Regions from separate parts of the Streptomyces sp. CA189 genome, predicted to be linked through region 1. Evidence: riboswitches for the same ligand, from Rfam matches in the RefSeq annotation. Region 1 holds a riboswitch; the other holds the start of a gene.

Region 1 (7,674 bases):
GGAGCCGGCCACGGCCACCACGAAGCCCGCTACCGCCAGCCAGGCCAGGCCCTCGCGGGTGCGGTCGCCCAGCCAGGCCACCCCCACCACGGCCGGTCCGATCGTCTCGCCCAGCACCAGCCCGGCGGTCGCCGCCGTCACGGAGCCGCGCTGGAGCGCCGAGGTGAGCAGTAGGAACGCGGCGCCGCCGCCGAGCAGCAGCGCGTAGAACGCGGGGTTCGACAGCGCGGAGAGCGAGACGTCGTCGATGAGCCGGACCGCCACCTCCACCACCCCGAAGCCGGTCCCGGCGGCCAGACCCAGCGTCAGCGCCCGGCTGCGGTCCGGCAGTCCGCCCGCCACGGCCCCGACCACCAGCACCAGGCCGGCCACCGCCAGCAGTCCCAGCTTCAGTGCGAGCGTGCCCTTCCCCGCGCCCTCCTCGCCGGACGCGAGCCCCAGCATCAGCAGCCCCGCGCACACCACCCCGACCGCGCCCCACTCCGTCCCGCTCAGCCGCACCCGCAGCAGCCGCGCCGCGACCACCGCGGTCACCGCGAGGCTGGCCGCGAGGGCCGCGCCCACCGCGTAGATCGGGATGTGCCGCAGGGCGATGATCTGGAGGACGAAGCCGACCGCGTCCAGCCCGAGTCCGGCGAGATAGCGCCACTGGCGCAGCGCCCGCAGGAAGAGGGCGGCGTCGACCCCGGATCCCGTTCCCGGCTCCGCCGCCCGCGCCGCCACCGCCTGCAGGACCGACGCCGTGCCGAAGCAGACCGCCGCACCGAGCGCGCAAATCATCCCAATGAGCACGAACCGACTCTAGGTCAGGGATCCCGCGTCGGCCGGATTCCGTCGGCCCGGGCGGCCGTTCTAGTCTGTCCGCAGCCGGACACCCAGGGGGAGCGAACAGTCCATGGACAGCAGCAGCACCGACACCACGCGCACCAGGCGCCGTATGCGCTCCGGCACCGTCGCCCTCGGCGGCATGGGCCTGCTCGCCGCGGCCCTCGTGGCCTGCGGAAGCAGCAACGAGCCCGACAAGCGCTGCGCGGACCGCGCCACCCTGGAGAAGCTGAACTCCAAGGAGTGCAAGAGCGGCGGCCGCGGCGCCTTCTACTACGGCGGCACCGTCGCGAAGAACAAGGTCACCGGAGGCAGCTTCGACAAGTCCGCCGTCACCCGCGGCGGCATCGGCGGCAGCCACAAGAGCTCCTCGGGCGGCTGATCCAGCGTGAAGCGCCACACCATCGAGCCCCGCCCCGACTGGCAGAAGACCGTCGAGGAGCAGGGGCTGATCTACCCCCTGACCCGCTACCCCGACGACTCCCTGCGCCCCTACTGGGACGAGAGCGCGTACTACTCCTTCACCCTCCCCGAGGTCGAGGCGCTGGAGAACGTCGTCGAGGAACTGCACGCCATGTGCCTCGCGGCGGCCCAGCACATAGTCGACCACGACCGCTTCGCCGACCTCGGCATCACCGACCCGAAGCTCGCCGCGCTGATCGCCGAGTCCTGGCGGCGCCGCGCCGAACAGCCCTCGCTCTACGGCCGCTTCGACCTGCGCTACGACGGCTCCGGCGCCCCCGCCAAGATGCTGGAGTACAACGCGGACACCCCCACCTCCCTCGTGGAGGCGGCCAGTCCGCAGTGGTTCTGGATGGAGGAGCGCTTCCCCGGCGCCGACCAGTGGAACTCCCTCCACGAGCGGCTCGTCGACGCCTGGCGCCGCCAGGTTGAGCTGCTGCCGCCCGGCCCGGTGCACTTCGCGCACTCCGAGACCGACGAGCTCGGCGAGGACCTGATGACGGTCGCCTACCTCCAGGAGACCGCCGAGCAGGCCGGCATCGACACGCGGGAGCTGTCGGTGGAGGCGATCGGCTGGGACAGCCTGTCCGGCCGGTTCGTGGACGAGAAGCTCGGCTTCATCCGCGCGATCTTCAAGCTCTACCCGTGGGAGTGGCTGGCCACCGACGAGTTCGCCCCGCAGGTCCTCGGCACGTACGACCACGGCGGCGGCTCCGGCACCACGGCCTGGATCGAGCCGCTGTGGAAGATGCTGCTCTCCAACAAGGCGCTGCTGGCGGTCCTGTGGGAGCTCTTCCCGGAGCACCCGAACCTGCTGCCCGCCTACCTGGACGGCCCGCGCGAGCTCGCCACGACCACCGGCTACGCGGCGAAGCCGCTGCTGGGGCGCGAGGGCGCGGGCGTCACCCTGCACCCGGCCGGCGGCGAGCCGTTCGCACCGGAGCAGGACGAGACGTACGTGTTCCAGGGCCTCGCCCCGCTGCCCGACTTCGACGGCAACCGGGTGGTCCTCGGCGCGTGGGTCGTCGAGGACGAGGCGGCGGGCCTCGGCATCCGCGAATCGGCCGGGCCGGTCACGGACGAGTACGCCCGCTTCCTGCCCCACGTCATCCTCTAGGCCGTCCCGCGACCGGGGCGGGGTCGGCCGTTCGGGTGAGGCGCGGCCCGTGCGGGCCGCGGCACCCTGGAGGGCCCCGCCGGGCCGGGGCGGCCGCAGCGTACGGACATGCCGTTCGGGTCCGTCCGTCACCGTTCCGGCTCGCGCCGATCGTGTGGAGGACGTCCTGTGGCCCCGGTTCGCTGTGCGCCGGTGATGAGCCGAACGTCGTGACGGCCCTTCCGTACCCGTACCCGTACCCGTCCCCGGCCGCGTCCGACCCGCCCCGCGGGCGGACCGCTCCACGAACCGGGTTGCCGACGCGCGCAGCCGGCTGGGCGATGCCGGTCCTCGCGTTCGCGCTGGGGGTGTGGGGCACCACGGGCCCGGCCCCGTGGACGGACGAGATCGTCACCATGGACGTGGCGCGGCGCTCGTGGCGGGAGCTGTTCGCGCTGCTCGGCCGGGTCGACGCGGTGCACGGACTGCACTACGTGCTCATGCACCTCGTCGGACAGGTCACCTCGGTGACCGAGTTCACGATGCGGGTCCCGTCCGCGGCGGCCGTCGCCGTCGCCGTGGCCGCCGTGGTGTGGCTGGGCCGCACTCTCGACGGTCCCCGCCTCGGCACGGGTGCGGGGCTGGCCCTCGCGGTGGCGGCGACGGCCTCCCGGTACGCGCAGGAGGGGCGTTCGTTCGCCTTCGTCATGGCGGCGGCCGTCCTCGCCACCGGGGCCCTGGCCAAGGTACTGACCGGCGACGGCAGGCGGCGGTGGCCGGTCGCCTACGCGGTACTGGTCGCGGTACTGGGCTGGTTCAACGTCATGGGGCTGCTGCTGCTCGCCGCACACGCCGTCACCGTGGCCTGGATCCGCCCCGGGCGACGCACGGCACGGCGCGTGGCCATCGCAGGCGGCGGGCGTGGCGGCCGTGGCGCCCCTGCTGTACCTGGCCCTGACCCAGCACTCCGCCGTGGGGGAGTCCCCGCCGGTCTCCTTCTCCACCCCTCTGGCCCTCTTCTCCTGGCTCCTGTTCCCCGGCCAGGACACCCTCCTGGACACGCTCAAGCTGCTGCTCCTCGGCGCGGCCGTGACCGCCCTGGGAGCGCTCGCCGTACGGCGGCGTGCGAGCCCGCCCCTGATCCGGGCGGTCGCCGTGCCGTGGCTGGCCGTCCCGCCGGCCCTGCTCGCCCTGGCCACCGTGGCGCAGCCCGTGTTCGCGTACCGCTACCTGGTCTTCTGCCTGCCCGCGCTGGCCCTGCTGCTCGCCGCCGGAATCCTCACCCTGCCGTGGTGGGCCCGGACGGCACTGCTGCTGGCCGTGGCCGCGCCCCTGGCCTTCACCCACCGCGCGATCCGGCTGGAGCAGAGCCGGTCCTGGGACAGCCTCGCCGCGGTCAGGATCCTCCACGCCCACGAGGCCCCCGGCGACAGCGTCCTCTTCAGCGGTGCCCGCTGCGGCCTGATCTCCACCGCCTACCGGGAGGCCTTCGCCTGGCGGCCCGACCTCGGCCGGTCCCGGACCGCCGCCGAGGCCGGCGTACTGGACAACCCGCCCGCCGACCCGGCCACCCTCGCCCGGCGCCTCGAAGGCGCGCCCCGCGTGTGGCACGTGGCGTGCACCCATCTCTCCGCCGGGGCCCGGCCGGCCGCCGAGCGGGCCGCCGCCGCTCAAGAACGGGCGATGCGGGCCGCCGGCCTGCGGCCCGCCCGCCACTTCACCGTCCGCGGCATCGAGATCACCCTCGAAACCCGGCCTCACGGGCAGGAGGCCACCCCCTAGACCGTCTCTCCGAGGACCGACCTGAGCTGGTCCAGACCCCAGTCCAGGTCCTCCTTGGAGATCACCAGCGGCGGCGCGATCCGGATGGTGGACCCGTGGGTGTCCTTGACCAGTACCCCGAGACCCATCAGCTTCTCGGAGATCTCCCGGCCGGTGCCGCGGGACGGGTCGATGTCCACGCCCGCCCACAGCCCGCGGCCCCGTACGGCGGTCACCGCACCGCCGCCGACCAGCAGGTTCAGCTCCCGGTGCAGGTGGTCGCCGAGTTCGGTGGCGCGCTGCTGGTACTCGCCGGTGCGGAGCATCGCGACGACCTCCAGGGCGACGGCGCAGGCCAGCGGGTTGCCGCCGAAGGTGGAGCCGTGCTCGCCCGGCTTGAACACGCCGAGCACGTCGAGGTCGGCCACCACCGCCGACACGGGCACGACCCCGCCGCCCAGCGCCTTGCCGAGGATGTACACGTCCGGGACGACGTCCTCGTGTTCGCACGCGAAGGTCTTGCCGGTACGGCCCAGGCCCGACTGGATCTCGTCCGCCATGAACAGGACGTTCCGCTCGCGCGTCAGTTCCCGTACGCCCCGCAGGTATCCGGCGGGCGGCACGAGGACGCCGGCCTCGCCCTGGATCGGCTCCAGGAGCACGGCGACGGTGTTGGAGGTGACGGCGGCGGCGAGCGCGGTGAGGTCCCCGTACGGGACGATCTCGAAGCCCGGGGTGTACGGGCCGAAGTGGTCGCGGGCCTCGTGGTCGGTGGAGAACGACACGATGGTCGTCGTGCGGCCGTGGAAGTTGTCGGCCGCCACCACGATCTTGGCGTGGCCGTCCGGTACGCCCTTGACCTCGTAACCCCACTTGCGGGCGGTCTTCACCGCCGTCTCCACGGCCTCCGCGCCCGTGTTCATGGGCAGGACGGCCTCCTTGCCGCACAGCGCCGCGAGCTGGGTGCAGAAGTCCGCGAAGCGGTCGTGGTGGAAGGCGCGGGAGGTCAGGGTGACCCGCTCCAGCTGGGCGTGGGCGGCGTCGAGCAGGCGGCGGTTGCCGTGGCCGAAGTTCAGGGCGGAGTAGCCCGCGAGCATGTCGAGGTAGCGGCGGCCTTCCACGTCGGTCATCCACGCGCCCTCCGCCGTGGCGACGACGACGGGCAGGGGGTGGTAGTTGTGCGCGCTGTGCGCGTCGGCGGAGCGGATGGCATCAGCAGTTGTCGACACGGGGTCTCCGATCGTCCGTCAAGCCGGTGACGAGGGTGGGCGTCACCCTCCATCCTCGCTCGAATACCGGACGGAGAAACCTTTCTCGAGGCGTGCCCGCTAAGGTGTCGGACACGCACGGCGACTGGCGCACGGAGAACCAACTCCGGGGGAGCCGTGCGCGCACGACCGCATACAGGGCCGCTCGCCTGGGCCTCGCGGGGACGAGATCTGACATCGACCCCGGAGGAGCCGCCATGAGCGCGAACCACCACCACCCGTACCGCCACCCCGCCTTGCTCGCCACCGACCCTGAGCTGGCCTCCTTCGTCGCCGCCGAGGAGACCCTCCAGGCGGAGACCCTCCGCCTCATCCCGAGCGAGAACTACGTCTCCGCGGCCGTGCTGGAGGCCTCCGGCACGGTGCTGCAGAACAAGTACAGCGAGGGCTACCCGGGCCGCCGCTACTACGAGGGCCAGCAGAACATCGACCGCATCGAGGCGCTGGCCGTGGAGCGGGCGAAGGGCCTCTTCGGAGTCGACCACGCCAACGTGCAGCCGTACTCCGGCTCGCCCGCCAACCTCGCGGTGTACCTGGCCTTCGCCGAGCCCGGCGACACGGTGATGGGCATGGCGCTGCCGATGGGCGGGCACCTGACGCACGGCTGGGGGGTCTCGGCGACGGGCTCCTGGTTCCGGGGCGTGCAGTACGGGGTCCGGGCCGAGACCGGTCTCATCGACTACGACGCGGTACGGGACCTCGCGCTGGCGGAGCGCCCCAAGCTGATCTTCTGCGGCGGTACGGCGCTCCCGCGCACGATCGACTTCGAGGCCTTCGCGTTGATCGCGAAGGAGGCGGGCTCGGTGCTGGTCGCCGACGTGGCGCACATCGCGGGCCTGATCGCGGGCGGGGCCCACCCGTCGCCGGCGGGTCACGTGGACGTGATCTCGACGACCACCCACAAGACCCTGCGCGGTCCGCGCGGCGCGATGCTGATGTGCCGCGAGGAGCACGCGAAGGCCATCGACAAGGCGGTCTTCCCGGGCCTCCAGGGCGGCCCGCACAACCAGACGACGGCCGGTATCGCCGTGGCCCTCCACGAGGCGGCGCAGCCGTCGTTCGTGTCGTACGCGCACGCGGTCGTGGCCAACGCGAAGGCGCTGGCCGCCGCTCTGCTGGAGCGGGGCTTCGACCTGGTCTCGGGCGGTACGGACAACCACCTGATCCTGATCGACCTCACGGGCAAGGGGGTCTCGGGCAAGATCGCGGCGAAGGCGCTGGACCGGGCGGGGATCGTCGTGAACTACAACACGGTGCCGTTCGACCCGCGCAAGCCGTTCGACCCGTCGGGGATCCGGATCGGTACGCCGTCGCTCACCTCGCGGGGGCTCTCCGAGGAGCACATGCCGGTGGTCGCCGACTGGATCGCGCGTGCGGTGGACGCCGCCGGGCAGGGCGACGAGGCGGCCCTCGGCAAGATCCGGGCCGAGGTCATCGACCTCATGGCGGCCTTCCCGGCCCCGGGCCTCCCGCTCGCCTGACCCGCCGGGTGGGGGCCGGTCCCTGCGGGGCTGTCCCCTACCCGCCCTTCCACCGTTCCCCGGGCTGCGCCCGGACCCCCTGGCGCTCCGCCCCAGACCCCGCGCCTCAAACGCCGGCGGGGCTGGATTTGGGTGCCGACGGTTCGTACGTGCGCGCAGCGCAGCGTGAGCCCGCGGTGCATCCGCACCTCTGTGGCCGACGTCGGCCACATCCAGCCCCGCCGGCGTTTGAGGCGCGGGTGTGGGCGGCGCCCACGAAGCCCCGTGCAGCGGGACTCCTCGGACCTCGGCGCGGAGCCCCCCCCGCCCCCCGCAGCGGGAGCAACGGAAAGCGGTCGCTCGGCCGAGGCAAGATCCGGACGGGCCGCTACCGCCCGGTACCCGTGCCGGGGCCGGGCGGGCCCGGAGCGACCCGCCGGGTTCCGGCCAGCGGCGGGGCCGAGCCCCGTGTCACACCTGAGAGAATGGGGCCATGGCTTCTGATCGTCCTCGCGCGCTCTCCGGCATCCAGCCCACCTCCGGTTCGTTCCACCTCGGGAACTACCTCGGAGCCATCCGCCAGTACGTCGCCTTGCAGGAGACGCACGACGCCTTCTACATGGTCGTCGACCTGCACGCGATCACCATGCCGCAGGATCCGAAGGATCTCCGCGCGAACACCAGGCTCTCCGCCGCGCAGCTCCTCGCCGCCGGTCTCGACCCCGAGCGCTGCACGCTCTTCATCCAGAGCCACGTGCCCGAGCACGCGCAGCTCGGCTGGGTCATGAACTGCATCACCGGT
Region 2 (7,674 bases), on a different contig from region 1:
TTCGGCTGGCCGTCGTTGAGGCCGTAGCGCATGGAGACCACGCCCGCCTCGCGCTCCGAGAGCGTGCCCAGGATGGACTGGAGCTGCTCCTGGAGGAAGGTGAAGGAGACCGCGTCGGCCGGCACGACCGCCTCGGAGTCCTCGATGAGGTCACCGAACTCGCTGTCGCCCTCCTCACCCAGCGGGGTGTGCAGGGAGATCGGCTCGCGCCCGTACTTCTGGACCTCGATGACCTTCTCGGGGGTCATGTCGAGTTCCTTGCCCAGCTCCTCCGGAGTGGGCTCCCGGCCGAGGTCCTGGAGCATCTGGCGCTGGACACGGGCCAGCTTGTTGATGATCTCGACCATGTGGACGGGGATGCGGATGGTGCGCGACTGGTCGGCCATGGCACGCGTGATCGCCTGCCGGATCCACCAGGTCGCGTACGTGGAGAACTTGAAGCCCTTGGTGTAGTCGAACTTCTCCACGGCGCGGATCAGACCGACGTTGCCCTCCTGGATCAGGTCCAGGAAGAGCATGCCGCGGCCGGTGTAGCGCTTGGCGAGGGAGACCACGAGGCGGAGGTTGGCCTCCAGCAGGTGGTTCTTGGCCCGGCGGCCGTCCTCGACGAGGATCTCCAGCTCGCGCTTGAACGCGGGCTTGTGGTCCTCCTCCTCTTCGAGCTTGTACTCGGAGAAGAGACCGGCCTCGATGCGCTTGGCGAGCTCCACCTCCTGCTCGGCGTTGAGCAGCGGCACCTTGCCGATGAGCTTGAGGTAGTCCTTGACGGGGTCGGCGGTGGCGCCGGCGACCATGACGGTCTGGGCCGGGGCGTCGTCCTCGTCGTCGTCGGACAGGACGAAGCCGGCGCTGCCGCCCGTCTTGGGCGTCTCCTTCTCGTCGCCCTCGTCGAGGTCCTCGGCAGCCCAGTCCTCGCCCTCGGCCACGGGGGCGTCGCCCTCGTCGCCGTCCTTGGCGGTCTTCTTCGTGGCGGCCGTCTTCTTCACGGCGGTCTTCTTGGCGGCGGTCTTCTTGACCGTCCGCTTCTTCGGCGCGGCGGCGGCCTCGGCCGCCACCTCCTCCTCGGTCCCGGAGGCCGACGGGTCGGATATCGCCGCAGCGGTGGCGGGGGCAGCCGTCTTGCGCGCACCGATGAGGCGCGGCGGGGCGGCGGCCTTCTTGGCGACGGCGCGCGCCGGGGCGGCGGCCGCCTTGCGCGGCTTCTTGGCGGGAGCCTTCGTGGCGGGGGCGGCGCTGACGTGCAGCGCGACGCCCTCCTCGTCCAGGACCTGGTTCAGGCTGCGCAGGACCCGCTTCCACTGGTCCACCGGGATGCGGCCGGCCTCGAAGGCCTGGCGCACGTCATCACCGTTGATGTGACCCTGCTCGCGGCCACGCTCGACAAGCGCGACCAGGGCCTCGGATTCGGCGATCTCCGTGGGGAACGTACGGGACGGGCTGAGCGACACAAGGAGCCTCTCGTTGCGAACAGATAAGGGGTGGCGGGACATCATCGCGCGAACTCGGGAAACAGACCCGAGGGGGGTCTGTATTCCGGGCCGCACGAGGACACCTGTCGGTTCATCGCATGCCCGAGTAGATTCGTTACGCGCTGAATTGAGTGACCTGCGCCACGCTGTGACCGGGGAGCCGGTCGCGGGTGGTCGCGTCCGCCCGTTTTGTCAGCCCGTTTTGCGGGCCTCGATGAGAAAACGGGCGGTGTGTGCGACGAACGGGCCTTCGCGCTCGATCTGTTCGTGCAGCTCGCGCAACCGGTCCCGATGCTGCCCGACCGTGAAGCCCGGCACCATCCAGATCACCTTCCGTAGAAAGTAGATCACGGCTCCGATGTCGTGGAACTCCGTCCGCAGCCGCTCGGAGCGCAGATCGACCACCTCCAGCCCAGCCTTCGTGGCCTCGGCGACCGCGTCGTCGGGGCGCCGGGCCCGCCGGACCTCCTCCGGCTGCGGGCCCAGGAAGTACTCCACGAGCTCGAAAACGCTCGCCGGACCGACCTGCTGGGAGAGGTACGTGCCACCGGGCCGCAGCACCCGCGCGATCTCCTCCCACCAGATCGTGACCGGATGCCGGCTGGCGACGAACTCGAAGGCCTCGTCGCCGAACGGCAGCGGCGGCTCGTCGGAGTCCACGACCACCACCGCGCCGAGCGGGTGCAGGAGCCTTGTCGCCTTGTCGATGTTCGGCGGCCACGATTCGGTGGCCACCGTCAGCCGGGGCAGGGGCCCGGCTCCGGCGAGCACCTCCCCGCCGCCGGTCTGGATGTCCAGGGCGGAGCCGACCCGCGCCAGGTGGAGCGCCAGGAGGCTCTGGTAGCCCCAGGAGGGGCGCTGCTCGGTGGCGCGGCCGTCGAGCCAGGAGAAGTCCCAGCCGTCCACGGAGACGGATTCCGCTTCCGCGACGAGATGGTCGAAAGTGCGCGTCATGTCTCGATCGTCCCAGGTCCGGCGCCGGTCATCCACCGGATTGCCGGGCCGGGGCCCACCCCGGCGCTGTCGGACCTGTCGGGAGAGGTCGCCTACACTGGGCGGCGGGCCGTGACTGGCGTTCGGGTGGATCACCACCGGGGAGCGGCCCGGCGTACTCCCGCATCCCGTACGCCGACTGCCGCGCGCCTGGGCGAACCGCGATCCCGCAGCGACGCTCAGGAGCCCCGATGACCACTCAGACGACTGCCCAGCAGGACCAGACCGCCACGCTGATGGACGGCACCGCCCTCGCCCGCCGCATCTCGGAGCAGACCGCCGAGTACGCCGCGAAGATCACCGAGCGCACGGGCGCCGCGCCCTGTCTGGCGACCGTGCTCGTCGGCGAGGACCCCGCGTCCGTCACCTACGTCCGCATGAAGCAGAACCGCTGCGCCAAGGCCGGCATCACCTCCCGCCACGTGGAGCTGCCGGCCGCGACGACCACCGAGGAGCTCGTCGCCACCCTGACCGCGCTCTCCGAGGACCCGGAGATCAGCGGCATCCTGCTCCAGCACCCCGTCCCGCACCACATCGACGAGCGCGCCGCCTTCGAGGCCATCGCCCCGGGCAAGGACGTCGACGGGGTCACCATGCACTCCTTCGCCGCCATGGGCTTCGGACTGCCGGGCTTCGTCTCCTGCACCCCTGGCGGCATCATGCGGCTGCTGGAGGCCTACGACGTGGACCTGACCGGCAAGCACGCCGTGGTCGTCGGCCGCAGCGCGATCCTGGGCAAGCCCGCCGGGATGCTGCTGCTGGAGCAGAACGCCACCGTCACCTACTGCCACTCCCGCACCGTGGACCTGCCGTCCCTCGTCCGCCAGGCGGACGTGCTGGTCGCCGCCGTCGGCAAGGCCGAGTTCATCCGCGGCGAGGACATCAAGCCGGGCGCCGTGGTGCTGGACGCCGGCTACAACGAGGGCAACGTCGGCGACGTCCACTTCGAGTCGGCCGCGGCCCGCGCCTCGCTGATCACCCCGGTACCGGGCGGCGTCGGCCCGATGACCATCGCGGTGCTGCTGGAGCAGACCGTCCAGGCCGCCGCCGCGCAGGCCGGTCTGGCCCTCGCGGACCTCTGACCGTTCCTAGCGATGTTGGCCACTGTTGGCCGTATCGCTGTACACCGGGCTGGCCGGTTGTCTCCCCGAACGGTTTTGGGGGACGGGGAACAGTGCGAGTTGGGCGCTGCGGTCCCGGCAGGTCTTGCCACCCAGGATGGGTGTGCCTGTGGTCCTTGGCGGGCTCGTGTTCCCGGGTGCCCTCGGTGCGGTGACGGTCTGGCCGGTAGCTCTCCGCGCGACGATCCTCTGGTCGTGTGCGGTCACACCTGGCCGACGCCGTGTCCCGTGTCCGAGGGCGCGTCTGCCGATCGCCACCGAGGCCGCATGGTGCCCGGTGGCGAGCGTGGTCTTGGATTGCTGTTGGAGCGGAGCCTTCCAGTGCTGGGTGCCCCAGCGGCTGGTGTAGGCGGGGTCGACGGCGATGACGACGAGTCCGGCGTGGTGGGCCATGCCGGAAAGTCGGTCGCGGAAGCGTGCGGTGGGCAGGCCTGCGACGGTGCGGCGGAACGTCTTGCCGCGCCTGCCCCGGCCCATCGTCCCGCGGCCGGTGGCGCGGGCGTCGGCGAAACCCAGGTTCTCGATCGCCAGCCCAGCGCAGCCGTGTTGGTGGGCGAGGTGGATGAGGTGGCTGAGCGCCTGCCGGAGGCGTCCGTCGCGCTGGGATGTGGGTCCGGTCAGGTCGGCGGGTACGGTGATGGGCTGGCCGACGGGGTTGCCGTGGGCGTCTATGACGCAGGCGGCGAGGTGGCCGGCGTTGAGGTCCACGGCGAGGAGCCGGACGCCGGTTGCGGCCAGCTCGGCAGGGGTCGGGAGAGGTGCTGTCGCGGTGGACCAGGAGGCATCGAGGTACCAGCGCCCGCGTTCGGAGTCGTACACGATGTCGTAGCGCACCGTCTGGTTGGCGGTGGCCCGGTCCAGCCACTCGTCTCGGCGGTGGTTGAAGGTGACGGTGCAGGCCAGCCGGTACCGACCCCGGGGTGCGTTGGCGAGGTGCCTGAGCGGTTGGGGCAGGACGATCGTGACCGTCCCATCGGCCGGATCGACGGTGATCGTGTAGTTCCCGTACGGCGCCCCGGACTCACCGTCGGCGGTCAGGAACATGCGCTGCGCGTCCCACCGCTCCCGCCACTCGGCCTCGGTGAGCCCGGCGTCAGCCAGGTTGTGCCGCACCTTTGCGAGCCTTCGACCGCCGATGACGATCGCCGGATGCCCGGCCTCGATCCGCCGCTCCACTTCCGCCAGGCGCGCGGTGAGGACCTGCAACCGGAGCTGCTTCTGCGCCCGCTCGGCCCGGCTCGGATATCCGCGAACACCACCTATGCGCAGGCCGCAGGGGACGGCCAGACGCTTGCGGACTTTTGTGATGGCCCGGCGCAGCGAGGTCCGCTCATCGAACAGGCACCGCAGGGAAAGCTGGTACTGATCCTCACTGGCCCGGGTGATCGCCCCCGCCCACCGGGACGACGACACCCTCGTCAGCGCACGCTTGCGGCCCGCCCGCCCGTTCTCCTTCACCGGCACCCTGCCGATACGCAGCCGCTCAGCCAGATCAGCACGGGCACAGCGGCCCAGATGCACGCCGACCATCCGCAAAACCCCGGCATCCCCGGCCGACAGGCGCAGACGATCCCGGATACGCGCGCCCACAGGAGCCGACACAGTGAACGGGGCAGCCAGCGTCCGCAGTGCACGCTTCCGCCGCCCCCCACCACGCGCCACCGGCCACCCCCTCTCCATTCCGCACAACGGCACTAACGTTCTCCATCGATACTGGTGTCTCCATCGAGACCGTGTGTTGAAGTCACCCCGAGTTCACCCATACGGGCATCCCGTGACCAACCCACGATCGCCCCGCTCGCATTCGCAGGGCGAACGCCCTGGGCCTTGGGGCCCCGGGGCGTTCGGTTTCCCCCGGTACCGGCCGAAGGGACGATCCGCGCACCCAGGTACGAGGCTCCAATGAATATGTGAACGCATCGATGGATACGCAGAAGACCTCGGGACCGGACGCGGCGGCGGTGGGCGGGAAGCGCCACCCGCGCGGGCTCGCCACCCTCGTCCTCGCCGAGCTGTGGGAGCGCTTCAGCCTCTACGGCATGGTCGCCATCCTCGTGCACTTCCTCGCCGCCTCCCGCGGCCACGGGGGCATGGGGCTCCACGAGGGCACCGCGGAGGCCGTGGAAGGCGTCTACATGGCCATGATCTCGCTGCTGGCGCTGCCCGGCGGCTGGATCGCCGACCGGTTCCTCGGCGCCCGCCGGGCCGTCCTGTGGGGCGGGGTGGTCATCATGGCCGGCCACGTCCTGATGGCCGTCCCGAACCCGGTCTTCGTCTGGCCGGGCCTGGTCCTCATCGTCATCGGCACGGGCCTGCTCAAGCCGAACATCTCCGCGCTGGTCGGGCGGCTGTACGCCGCAGACGACGACCAGCGGCGCGACGCCGGCTACTCGATCTTCTACATGGGCATCAACCTCGGCGCCGTCATCGCCCCGCTCGTCGTCGGCTACCTCGGCGAGGAGGTCAACTGGCACCTCGGCTTCGGCGCCGCCGCCGTCGGCATGGCCCTCGGCCTGGTCCAGTACGTCCTCGGCGGCCGCCGCCTGTCGGAGCAGCTCCGCGCCGAGCCCGTGGTCCGGCTCACCCCCGCCGAGCGGGCCAAGCTGCGCAGGTCCTCCTCGTACGGCCTGGTCTTCACCGCCGTACTGGTCACCCTGCTGGCCGCCTCGCACGCGCTGAGCATCGACAACGTCACCTTCGTGCTCACGGTCGTCGCCGTGGTCGTTCCGGCGGGCGTGCTGCTCTCCATGTACCGCAGCCCCAAGATCGACCGGGTCGAGAAGACCCGGCTGCGGGCCTACGTCTGGCTCTTCCTGGCCGCCACGCTGTTCTGGCTGGTCTACGACCAGATGGGCAACGAGCTGAACCTGTTCGCCGCCCAGAAGACCGACCTGTCCCTGCTAGGCCGGCACATCCCGGCCAGCTGGACCCAGTCGCTGCCCTCGCTGTTCGTGATCATCCTGGCTCCCGTCTTCGCCGCCTTCTGGGTGCGCCGGGGCAAGCACATGAGCACCCCGTTCAAGTTCGGCGTGGCCCTGCTGCTGACCGGCGCCTCCTTCGTGGTCATGTCCGGCGCCGCGGCCATCGCCTCCAGCGGGGTCAAGGTCTCGCTGATGTGGCTGGTGGGCGTGTACGTGATCCAGGTGATGGGCGAGATGTGCCTGAGCCCGGTCGGCCTCTCGGTCACCACGAAGCTCGCCCCGCGGGCCTTCACCAACCAGATGATGGGCGTCTGGTTCCTCGCCGCCGCCACCGGAGACGCGATCGGCGCGCAGCTGCCCCGGCTCGACGCGGTCATCGGCCAGAGCTGGAACTTCCTGTGGCAGGGCGCCATGGTGATCGCGGCCGGCGCGGTGATGGTCTTCTTCACCAAGCGGCTCAAGGTCCTGACGGGCGAGGCGGCCGCCGCTCGCGAAGCGGTGCCGGCCACGGCCTGACCGGGGTCCGGTGACCGGGGCCCCGCCAGGTCTCAGCGCGGGGCCGCGGCCCGGCGGCGGGCCTCCGCCACGATGGGCGAGGCGTGGAACTCCCGGGCCAGCTCCGTCAGCGGCTGGGCGCCCAGGCGCCAGGGCTCGGCGGGATCGGACCCGGGGCCGGGCTCCACCCGGTCGGCGGCGGCCCGGCGCTGGCACGCGGCCGCGAGTACGGCCGCGTCCGCCACCAGCGCGGCGCCCCGCTCGCACCGGCCCTGGGCGCGCGCGGCCTCGTAGGCCTCGCTCCGCACAGCGGGGTCGAACCAGGGGGCGAGCGCCAGCAGCCCGTCATCGATCACCGATTCGCGGTGGATCAACCGGATGCCGACCGGGGACCACCAGGTCAGCGGCACCGTCATCACGCTGGACGCGGCGAATCCGTGCAGGGCCTTCCACAGCGGACGCAGCCGGCGGTACTGGCTGAACTCCTGCCAGGCCGCCGATTCGCCGACCAGGGGCACGATGAACCCGATCCCGACCAGCAGGGCCGCCGCGGAGGCGAGGGGCGGCGCGAGGTAGGTGGACAGCCCGTCCCAGTCGCGGCCGGACCAGCGGGCTCCGACCGCGGCCCACTTCGCGACGAGATAGCCCACGTCCATCACCATGCCGAGCATCAGC

The links. A riboswitch is a leader RNA that binds a small molecule or an ion and turns the genes downstream of it on or off. The one in region 1 is predicted to bind ZMP and ZTP.
Region 2: another riboswitch for ZMP and ZTP. It lies ahead of AC061S_RS09620 (bifunctional 5,10-methylenetetrahydrofolate dehydrogenase/5,10-methenyltetrahydrofolate cyclohydrolase); the one in region 1 lies ahead of AC061S_RS18965 (serine hydroxymethyltransferase).

Annotation. Positions count from the first base shown of each region.
Region 1 covers NZ_JBWJVM010000022.1:92,549-100,222, reverse strand. The annotation lists gene AC061S_RS18995 (DMT family protein) at 1-780, opposite strand, end outside; gene AC061S_RS18990 (hypothetical protein) at 896-1,207, shown strand; gene AC061S_RS18985 (glutathionylspermidine synthase family protein) at 1,214-2,404, shown strand; gene AC061S_RS18980 (hypothetical protein) at 2,874-3,092, opposite strand; gene AC061S_RS18975 (hypothetical protein) at 3,305-4,165, shown strand; gene rocD (ornithine--oxo-acid transaminase) at 4,162-5,373, opposite strand; ZMP/ZTP riboswitch at 5,484-5,574, shown strand; gene AC061S_RS18965 (serine hydroxymethyltransferase) at 5,610-6,893, shown strand; gene trpS (tryptophan--tRNA ligase) at 7,366-7,674, shown strand, end outside.
Region 2 covers NZ_JBWJVM010000008.1:166,286-173,959, forward strand. The annotation lists gene AC061S_RS09610 (RNA polymerase sigma factor) at 1-1,448, opposite strand, end outside; gene AC061S_RS09615 (methyltransferase domain-containing protein) at 1,662-2,423, opposite strand; ZMP/ZTP riboswitch at 2,525-2,625, shown strand; gene AC061S_RS09620 (bifunctional 5,10-methylenetetrahydrofolate dehydrogenase/5,10-methenyltetrahydrofolate cyclohydrolase) at 2,654-3,544, shown strand; gene AC061S_RS09625 (nuclease/transposase family protein) at 3,551-5,041, opposite strand; gene AC061S_RS09630 (peptide MFS transporter) at 5,494-7,020, shown strand; gene AC061S_RS09635 (MAB_1171c family putative transporter) at 7,053-7,674, opposite strand, start outside.